3 linked regions of the Actinospica robiniae DSM 44927 genome follow. The protein of the gene in region 1 interacts with the protein of each later gene in a pairwise test. Links are inferred from orthologs where the notes say so. Each region holds a gene or a part of one and is shown on either strand. Other genes may lie near its edges. The genes, in order: ftsZ, rlmN and ACTRO_RS29855.

Region 1 (3,136 bases):
GCCCGCGCGCCTCTACGCCGCGCGGATGCGCACCCGGTCGCGCCGCCGCCGGCTCGCGGTCACCCTGACGGTCACCGCCTGCCTGCTCGCGCTGGTCGGCTACCTGGTGCTCTGGCACACCTCGTTGATCGCGGTGAGCGCGGTCAAGGTGCAGGGCGCCAAGTCGATCTCCACCGCGACCGTGCTGGACGCCGCGCAGATCCCGGCCGGCAGCCCGATGGCCGCGCTCGATCCGGCCGCCGCGGCCGCGCGGATCGAGCGCGTTCCGCAGGTCGCCTCGGCCACGGTCCGGCGCGACTGGCCGGGCACGGTGCTGATCAGCGTGGTCGAGCGGGTGCCCGCGGCGCTGGTGCCGGACGCCGGGGGCTACGCGATCGTGGACGGCGGCGGGGTGGTGCTCGGTCAGAGTGCGAAGACGCGCTCCGGGCTGCCGGTGATCGACGTCTCCGGCGCGGCGAAGGACGCGCAGGTGGTGCCCGGCGCGCTGGCCGCGCTGCGGGCGCTGCCGGCCGATGTGGACCGGCGCATCTCCTCGATCACCGCGACCGATCCCTATGCCATCACTCTGACGCTCGCCGGCGGCGTCACGGTGAATTGGGGCGGTGGCGACGACGCCGTCGACAAAGCGCGCGACCTCGTGGCGCTGATGCGCACGGGCCACGCCCACCACTACGATGTGAGCGCTCCGAATGCCCCGGCGAAGTCGTGAAATAGCCTGACAATACGGTGAAGCGTGGAAGAATAAGCGAAACTGTCCGGGGGTCAGTTTCGGCGTGTTCGTTGCGGGGCGTGCGTCCGGCGACCTACTGTCGTGTCGTCGATCGAGTCATCGAGATGATGTTGACGGCCGTCAGGGGCGATAAAGTCTTTGAGCGGACCGTGTGCGCGGCCACCCGTGCGCGCCGCGGCGGACCAACTCACCAGTGCGAGAGGCCTTCGAATCGTGGGTGCACCCCAGAACTACCTCGCCGTCATCAAAGTCGTGGGCATCGGCGGCGGCGGTGTCAACGCCATCAACCGTATGATCGAGGTCGGACTCAAGGGTGTCGAGTTCATCGCGATCAACACGGATGCGCAGGCGCTGTTGATGAGCGACGCCGACGTCAAACTCGACGTCGGCCGTGAACTGACCCGCGGGCTCGGCGCCGGCGCCAATCCCGAAGTCGGCAAGAAGGCCGCGGACGACCACGCCGAGGAGATCGAAGAGGTCATCAAGGGCGCGGACATGGTGTTCGTCACCGCCGGCGAGGGCGGCGGCACCGGCACCGGCGGCGCCCCCGTGGTGGCCCGGATCGCCCGTTCGCTCGGCGCGCTGACCATCGGCGTGGTCACCCGGCCGTTCACCTTCGAGGGACGGCGCCGGGCCACCCAGGCCGAGGAGGGCATCTCCGCGCTGCGCGAGGAGGTCGACACCCTCATCGTGATCCCGAACGACCGGCTGCTGTCCATCTCCGCGCCCGGCGCCACCGTGCTCGACGCGTTCAAGTCGGCCGACCAGGTGCTGCTCAGCGGCGTCCAGGGGATCACCGACCTGATCACCACCCCGGGCCTGATCAACCTGGACTTCGCCGACGTGAAGTCGGTGATGTCCGAGGCGGGCTCCGCGCTGATGGGCATCGGCTCGGCCCGCGGCGAGAACCGGGCCACCGCGGCGGCCGAGATGGCCATCTCCTCCCCGCTGCTCGAGGCCTCCATCGACGGCGCGCGCGGCGTGCTGCTGTCCATCTCCGGCGGCTCGGACCTCGGCCTGTTCGAGATCAATGAGGCCGCGCAGCTGGTCTCCGAGGCCGCGCACCAGGACGCGAACATCATCTTCGGCGCCGTCATCGACGACGGGCTCGGCGACGAGGTGCGGGTGACCGTGATCGCCGCGGGCTTCGACGGCGGCCAGCCGTCCAAGCGCCGGGAGTCCGCCGCGCCGCGCCGCACCGAGACGGTCGAGAACACCACCGCGGTCAACGGCATGCTCGGCTCGCTGCCGCGCCGGGAGGACGACGAGCCCACCCAGGTGCTGCCGATCCCGCCGACCCGGGCCGAGGACGACATCGACATCCCGGACTTCCTCAAGAACCTGAACTGACGCCGGCCGTCGGCGCCCTCCCGGAGCACCGGATAGGCTCCGCGCGTGGAGATCTACCAGCACGGGCGGATCCGGTTCGCCTTCTCGGACCGGCACGGCGGCGTGAGCGCCCCACCCTACGGATCGCTCAACCTCGCCGACCACGTGGGCGACGACCCGCAGGTGGTGGCTTCCAACCGCGCGCTGGCCGCGCGGTCGCTGGGCCTCGAGCCCGAGCACGTGGTGTATCTGACGCAGGTTCACGGGGCCGAGGTGGCCCGCGCGCACGGTCCGTGGCCCGGCGCGCGCCCGGAGGCGGACGCCAGCGTCACCGACGTCCCCGGTCTGGCCCTCGCCATCCTGGTGGCCGACTGCACTCCGGTGCTGCTCGCCGATCCCGACGCGGGCGTGGTGGCGGTCGCCCACGCGGGGCGCCCGGGGATGGCCGCCGGCGTGGTGCCGGCCACGGTCGGGCGGATGCGCGAGCTCGGCGCCGAGCCCGAGCGGATCATCGCCTACACCGGCCCGGCCGTCTGCGGGGCCTGCTACGAGGTCCCGGACGCGATGCGGGCGCAGGTGGCCGAGCGGGTGCCCGAGTCCTGGGCGGTGACCCGGCAGGGGACCGCGGCGGTGGACGTGCCCGGCGGCGTCTGGGCGCAGCTGCGCGCGGCCGGGATCGCCGAGGCGAACGCGCACCGCTCGCCGCTGTGCGCGATGGAGTCGGCGGACCACTATTCCTACCGCCGCGAGGGCGTCACCGGCCGGTTCGCCGGCTTCGCCTGGATCGAGCGCGCGTGCTAGCGGACGGGCGCCGGGCCGAGATCGCGGCGAACCTGGCCGGAGTCAGGGCCCGGATCGAGGCGGCCTGCGCCGCGGCCGGCCGTTCGCCCGAGGAGGTGAATCTGGTCGCGGTGACGAAGTTCCGGCCGGCCGTCGACGCGCTGCACCTCTACGCGCTCGGGCAGCGGGTGTTCGGGGAGAACCGGGACCAGGAGGCGGCGCCGAAGGCGGCCGAGGTGGCCGCCGCACTTGCCGACACGGCGTCGGATCCTTTCCCCGAATGGCACTTCATCGGAC
Region 2 (3,114 bases), 2.3 Mb from region 1 along the record:
TCCAGCTCGGGGATCGGCGGCGCGGCACCGCCCTGGCGCTGCGTCAGGTGCGGCTGAGCCGGCAGGCGGCTGCGATGACCTCGCTGAGCCGTCAGTTGGCTTATCCGCTCATCGGCGCGGCCTTGGGGGTGCTGCTCATCCTGATACTGCACGGCCCGCTGAGCACGATCCTGCCGGGCACGGCTCCGCTCGCCGTGGCGATCAAGTCGTCCTCGGCCGGCTGGGCGTATGCGGCGCCGCTCGCCGCGCTGCTGCTGGTCGCGCTGACCGCGCTGCTCAGCAGCGAGGCGGGAAAGACAGTGGGGCTGTGGCTCGGACGGATGCTCAGCCGGCTCGACCGGCGCGGAGCAGAGCCACAGCCTCAGTGAGCGTGTCCACGATCGGCAAACCGAGCTTGGCCGCCTCGAGGTTGGTGCGGCTGGAGGAGCCGCCGGTGTAGAGCACCGCCGTCGCGCCGACCTCGAGCGCGGCCAGCGCGTCGTCCACACAGTCGCCGACGAGGGCGACCTGACCGACCGACAGGCCCGGATCGAGGTCCTGAAGACGCGTCAGGTGAGCGGTGAGGTACTTGGCCTTCGTCCCGTAGTCCCGGGCGGCGGGCCGGCCGTCCACTCGGTTGAGCCGGGCGCCGAGGCCCAGCGAGTCGACCAGCGGGACGAGCTTGTCGTGGTCGTACATCGACAGCAGCGACTGGCCCTGCGGCGCCCAGCTGTCCATCGCGACCAGCGCGTCCACCGTCAGCCCGCAGGTTCCGATGCCGTCCGCGTACGTCTGGGCGAACGCGCTGTCTATCAGCTCCCACTCCGCCGCCGAGTACGGCCGGCCGGACAACGAGAAGTAGAACTCCTGCAACGGCCGCCGGTACAGGTCGCGGTAGTGCTCCTCATCCATCAGCGCGCAGCCCACCGCCCGCAGCGAGGCGTTCGTGGCCGCCGTGACCAGGCGCTGGTCGTCGAACAGGGTCCCGTTCCAGTCCCAGACCACGTGCCTGATCTGCGCGCCGTCGATCATCGCCGGCTCCATGTCGATGGCCATCGCGACCCCTCCCTCAGTCCTCGTGCGCGGCGAGCTGGCCGCAGGCTCCGTCGATCTCGCGGCCGCGGGTGTCCCGCACCGTCACCGGGACACCGTGCGCCTGCAGCGTGCGGACGAACGCGGCCTCGTCCTCCGGACGGGAGGCGGTCCACTTCGAGCCGGGGGTCGGGTTCAGCGGGATCAGGTTGACGTGCGCCAGCTTGCCCTTGAGCCGCTTGCCGAGCAGGTCGGCCCGCCACGCCTGGTCGTTCACGTCCTTGATCAGGGCGTACTCGATGGAGACGCGGCGGCCGGTCTGCGCGGCGTAATCCCACGCGGCCCCCAGCACCTCCCCCACCTGCCAGCGCGTGTTGACCGGCACGAGCTCGTCGCGCAGCTCGTCGTCCGGGGCGTGCAGCGAGACGGCGAGGGTGACGTTGAGCCTCTCCTCGATCAGCTTCTCGATCGCCGGCACCAGGCCCACCGTCGAGACGGTGATGTGGCGTTGTGAGAGGCCCAGCCCCTCGGGCGCGGGCTCGACCAGCCGCCGCACCGCCGCGATCACGGCCTTGTAGTTCGCCAGCGGCTCGCCCATGCCCATGAACACGACGTTCGAGATCCGCCCCGGCCCGCCCGGCACCTCGCCGCGGGCCAGCGTCCGGGCGCCCGCCACGACCTGCTCCACGATCTCGGCCGTGGACATGTTGCGGGTCAGCCCCGCCTGCCCGGTCGCGCAGAACGGGCAGTTCATGCCGCAGCCGGCCTGCGAGGAGACGCACATCGTGGCGCGGTCCGGGTAGCGCATCAGCACCGACTCGACGAGCGCGCCGTCGTGCAGCTTCCACAGCGTCTTGCGGGTGGTGCCCTGGTCCGCGGTCAGCTCGCGCACCGCCGTGAGCAGCGGCGGAAGCATCGCCGCACGCAGCTGCTCGCGTTGGGCGGCCGGGATGTCGGTCCAGCCCTGCGGGTCGTCCTCGAGCCGGTCGAAGTAGTGCTTGGAGAGCTGCGCGGCACGGAAGCCCGGCAGGCCGGCGTCGGACAGGGCCTGCTTGCGTTCGATCAGGGTCAGGTCCGCGAGGTGGCGCGGGGGCTTGCCGCGACGCGGCGCCTCGAAGACCAGTTCACCGGGCTTTTGTGCGGAACTCATCCCACTATTGTCCCATCCCGCACGGACAGCTCGGTCCGCGTCGCCGAGCGGCCGCTCGGCGCGGCACGGGGCTCAGTGCTTGAGGAAGAGCTGCAGCAGCAGGTAGACGACCGGAGCGGTGGGCAGCAGCGAGTCCAGCCGGTCCATGATCCCGCCGTGCCCCGGCAGCAGCCGGCCCATGTCCTTGATGCCCAGGTCGCGCTTGATCATGGACTCGCACAGGTCGCCGAGTGTGGCGCTGGCCACCACCGCGACGCCGAGCACCGCGCCCTGCCAGGGCTTGCCGTGCAGCACGAAATCCATCCACAGGGCGCCGGCCACCGCGGCCGTGACGACCGAGCCGGCCAGCCCCTCCCAGGACTTCTTCGGTGAGATCCTCGGCGCCATCGGGTGCCGCCCGAACAGCACCCCGGCCGCGTACCCGCCGGTGTCGTTGCACACCACCAGCAGCAGGAACAGCAGGACCTTCTCGGCCCCCTTGTCCTGCGCCGTCAGCAGCATCGCGAAGGCCGCCAGGAACGGCACGTACACGACGGCGAACAGGCCGGCCGTGGCGTCGCGCAGATACCCCTCGGCGCCGTCGGCCAGCCGCCAGACCAGCACGGCCACCACGGTCAGTCCGAGCACCGCGGTCTGCGCGCCCTCTCCCGCGAAGTACGCCGAGGCCAGGATGCCGAGCCCGCCCGCCGTGACCGGGATCAGCGGGACCGAGACGCCGCGCTCCTTGAGCGCCACGCTCAACTCGTGCAGCGCCACCACCACGGCGAGCGCCACCACGCCCAGGAAGGCGACCTTGACCACCAGCAGAGAGGCGATGATGACCGCGCCGAGGCCCACGCCGACGCCGATGGCGGCGGGCAGGTTGCGACCGGCCTTGCCCGTGGCCTTCGGCTCCGCCACGGGCTGCTCCCTCCGCTTGACCGCGCTCGTCATCTGCCCGCTCACCTTTTCCT
Region 3 (3,004 bases), 540 kb from region 1 along the record:
CGCGGCGAGCGCGAGCACGGTCAGCAGCACGAGGTCGGGCACGGCGTAGGGCAGCGCGAGATGCGGCAGGATGCTGAGTTGGCAGGCGAGGGCCAGGGCGATCGCGGCGGTCGCCAGCAGCGCCCGGTAGACGGCGTGCATCAGTGGGCCCCCGGCAGCATGGTGTCCCGCGGGTCGTTGCGCACCGGCCGGGTCACGATGCCGACCGTGTCCACCGAGGTCTCGTCCACGTAGGTGGAGACCAGCGCGGTCCGGGTGAGCTGGCCCGGGGTGTCGAGCACCTTGGTGACGGTGCCGACCGGGACGCCCGGGACGCTGGTGGCCGCGTCGGCCGTGCCGAGGGTGAGCACCGGCGTGCCGACCGGGATCTTCAGCTGCGGATCGAAGAACTGGACCTTGAGCGTGTGCGGGTCCTGGCCCACCGCGGTGCCGATCGGCCCCGACCCGGCCAGCCGCACGCCGAGGATGGAGTCCGGGTCCACCGCCAGCAGCACGGTGCAGGTCTGCGGCCCGACGCCGGCCACGTGGCCGACCAGTCCGTCGCCGGTGATCACGGTCTGGTCCACCGCCACCCCGTCCCGGCTGCCCGCGTCCAGGGTCGCGGTCCAGCTGCCGTCCTGGGTCGGCGCGAGCGCGACCAGCCGGGCCGGCACCGTGGACAGGCCGCCGATCGCGGTGATCTTCTCCAGCGCGTCCAGCTGGGCCGCCCGGTCCCGGTCCTGCGAGCCCGTCTCCACCTCGGTGCGCAGCGTGGAGACCTGCGCCTGCAGGCTCTTGATCCGGGTGAGGTCGGCGGTGGAGTGCCCCCAGCCGTCGAACAGCGAGCCGACAGAGCGGGTGGCCGAGTCCGCCGTGCGCTCCACCGGCCCGAACACGCCCGCGGCCACGTTCCTGGCCTGGTCCAGCGGCCCCCGCTCGCCCGGCTGCCGCCCGTGCGCGTCCACGGTGATCAGCGCGAATCCGGCCAGCAGCAGCGCCAGGAGCCCGAGCCGGGTGCGGCGGGTGTCTCGCATGAATCAAGGTCCTTCGTCAGGTACGGCGGGGTCCGCGGGCTCGGCGCCCCGGCTAGCGGCGGACTCCGGTGCCGAGCACCGGCTGGAGCGCGTCGAAGTCCTCCACGCAGCGGCCGGAGCCGAGCACGACCGAGTCCAGCGGGTTCTCCGCGACCAGCACCGGCATCCCGGTCTCCCGGCGCAGCCGCTGGTCCAGGCCGCGCAGCAGGGCCCCGCCGCCGGTCAGCACGATGCCGCGGTCCATGATGTCGCCGGACAGCTCCGGCGGGCACTTGTCCAGGGTGTCGCGCACCGCGTCGATGATCTGCGCCACCGGCTCCTCTATGGCCCGGCGGACCTCGGTGGAGGTGAGCACGATGATCTTCGGGAGGCCGGAGACCAGGTCCCGGCCGCGCACCTCGGCGTGCAGCTCGTTGTCGGTCTCGTCGGCCGAGCCGATGGCCAGCTTGATCTCCTCGGCGGTGCGGTCGCCGAGCAGGATCGAGTACTCCTTCTTGGCGTACTGGATGACCGCGTTGTCGAGCTCGTCCCCGGCCACCCGCACCGAGTTCGCGGTCACGATGCCGGCGTAGGAGATGACCGCGACCTCGGTGGTGCCGCCGCCGATGTCCACCACCATGTTCCCGGTGGCCTCCTGGATCGGCAGCCCCACCCCGATCGCCGCCGCCATCGGCTCCTCGATCAGGTGCACCTGCCGGGCCCCGGCCGCGTCCGCCGCGTCCTCCACCGCCCGCCGCTCCACCCCGGTGATGCCGCTGGGCACGCAGATGACCACCCGCGGCTGGGCCAGCAGCCGGCGCGGATGGACCTTGCGGATGAAGTAGCGCAGCATCCGCTCGGCGATCTCGAAGTCGGCGATCACCCCGTCCTTGAGCGGCCGGATGGCCACGATGTTGCCGGGGGTGCGCCCCATCATCTTCTTGGCCTCGGCGCCCACCGCCAGCACGGCCCCGTTGTGCGTGTTGACCGCGACGACGGAAGGCTCGTTCAGCACGATGCCCCGCCCCCGGACGTATACCAAGGTGTTGGCGGTACCCAGATCCACCGCGATGTCCCGGCCGACGACCGACATGCCCATAGCTGTAGCAACCTTCCGCGAGCGCTGACCGGCCTGCGCGAGGGCGGGGCGGTCGAGCGCGATCACCCAGAGCGAGGGATTTCTGACGCCGAGTGAGCTTTCCCGTCGATCCTAGCCACAAGCACGGCCTGTTCCGTGACGCCTGGGGCCTTCCCGGTGGGCGTGTCGGCGGAAACGGCTGTTCGCCTGGTCGAGTGACGAAAGAGCTTCGCTGATCGAGCGGCCGAGTGAGCGAACGGGTCGCGGAGAGGTGGTGGCGGCTGCCGTCGCCGCGGTCAGTCCTCGCCGCGGTCAGCCGTCGTCGCGGCCGGCGGACCGGGGACCGTCAGATCTCGGCGCGGTAGTCCCGGTACTGCGGCACGAACACGGCCACGGCGATCATCCCGAGCACGACGAGCACGCCACCGCCCGTGATCGTGGCCCGGGTGCCGATCGCCGCGCCCCCGATCCCGTGCACGAGGTCGGCCAGCCGCGGCCCGCCGGCCACGACGACCGTGAAGACGCCCTGCATCCGTCCCTTGAGCTCGTCGGTGACGACGGTCTGCAGGATCGATTGCCGGAAGACCATCGACATCAGGTCGGCCGCGCCGCCGAGGGCGAGGAAGGTCGTGGCGAGGGTGACGTTGCCGGACAGGCCGAAGCCGATGATGGCCGCGCCCCAGGCCCCGACGGCCACGATCGTCAGCATTCCGTGCCGCGCCATCCGGGAGAAGGACCCGGACAGCAGCCCGCCGAGCAGCGAGCCGAGCGGGATGCCGGCGTAGAGCCAGCCGAGCGCGAGCGAGTGGCCGGCGAAGGTGGTATCGGCCAACTGCGGGAACAGGGCGCGCGGCATGCCGAAGGTCATGGCGATCAGGTCGACGCCGAAGGACCAGGCGAGCAGCCGGTTGTTCAGGCCGACCTTGAAGCCCTC

What was found.
Region 2: the proteins of ftsZ (region 1) and rlmN interact in binary tests that used the Escherichia coli proteins (3 or more experiments, as listed by UniProt). The link is inferred for Actinospica robiniae DSM 44927 from one-to-one orthologs.
Region 3: the proteins of ftsZ (region 1) and ACTRO_RS29855 interact in binary tests that used the Escherichia coli proteins (3 or more experiments, as listed by UniProt). The link is inferred for Actinospica robiniae DSM 44927 from one-to-one orthologs.

Annotation. Positions count from the first base shown.
Region 1 is NZ_KI632511.1:7,493,934-7,497,069, forward strand. The notes cover bases 27-3,011. They hold ftsZ (cell division protein FtsZ), read left to right. Parts: upstream 27-943; coding sequence 944-2,080; downstream 2,081-3,011. Other genes in these bases: ACTRO_RS32265 (cell division protein FtsQ/DivIB), read left to right, coding at 27-709; pgeF (peptidoglycan editing factor PgeF), read left to right, coding at 2,126-2,860; ACTRO_RS32280 (YggS family pyridoxal phosphate-dependent enzyme), read left to right, coding at 2,854-3,011. Outside these bases: more of ACTRO_RS32265, read left to right, coding at 1-26; more of ACTRO_RS32280, read left to right, coding at 3,012-3,136. UniProt on the Escherichia coli protein: Essential cell division protein that forms a contractile ring structure (Z ring) at the future cell division site. The regulation of the ring assembly controls the timing and the location of cell division.
Region 2 is NZ_KI632511.1:5,167,384-5,170,497, forward strand. The notes cover bases 106-3,068. They hold rlmN (dual-specificity RNA methyltransferase RlmN), read right to left. Parts: upstream 2,162-3,068; coding sequence 1,049-2,161; downstream 106-1,048. Other genes in these bases: ACTRO_RS21735 (hypothetical protein), read left to right, coding at 106-368; ACTRO_RS21740 (HAD family hydrolase), read right to left, coding at 325-1,035; ACTRO_RS21750 (phosphatidate cytidylyltransferase), read right to left, coding at 2,234-3,068. Outside these bases: more of ACTRO_RS21735, read left to right, coding at 1-105; more of ACTRO_RS21750, read right to left, coding at 3,069-3,106.
Region 3 is NZ_KI632511.1:6,950,076-6,953,079, reverse strand. What follows is about bases 76-2,928. They hold ACTRO_RS29855 (rod shape-determining protein), read right to left. Parts: upstream 2,086-2,928; coding sequence 1,066-2,085; downstream 76-1,065. Other genes in these bases: ACTRO_RS29850 (MFS transporter), read right to left, coding at 2,417-2,928; mreC (rod shape-determining protein MreC), read right to left, coding at 141-1,013; mreD (rod shape-determining protein MreD), read right to left, coding at 76-141. Also shown: more of mreD, read right to left, coding at 1-75; more of ACTRO_RS29850, read right to left, coding at 2,929-3,004. UniProt on the Escherichia coli protein: Forms membrane-associated dynamic filaments that are essential for cell shape determination. Acts by regulating cell wall synthesis and cell elongation, and thus cell shape.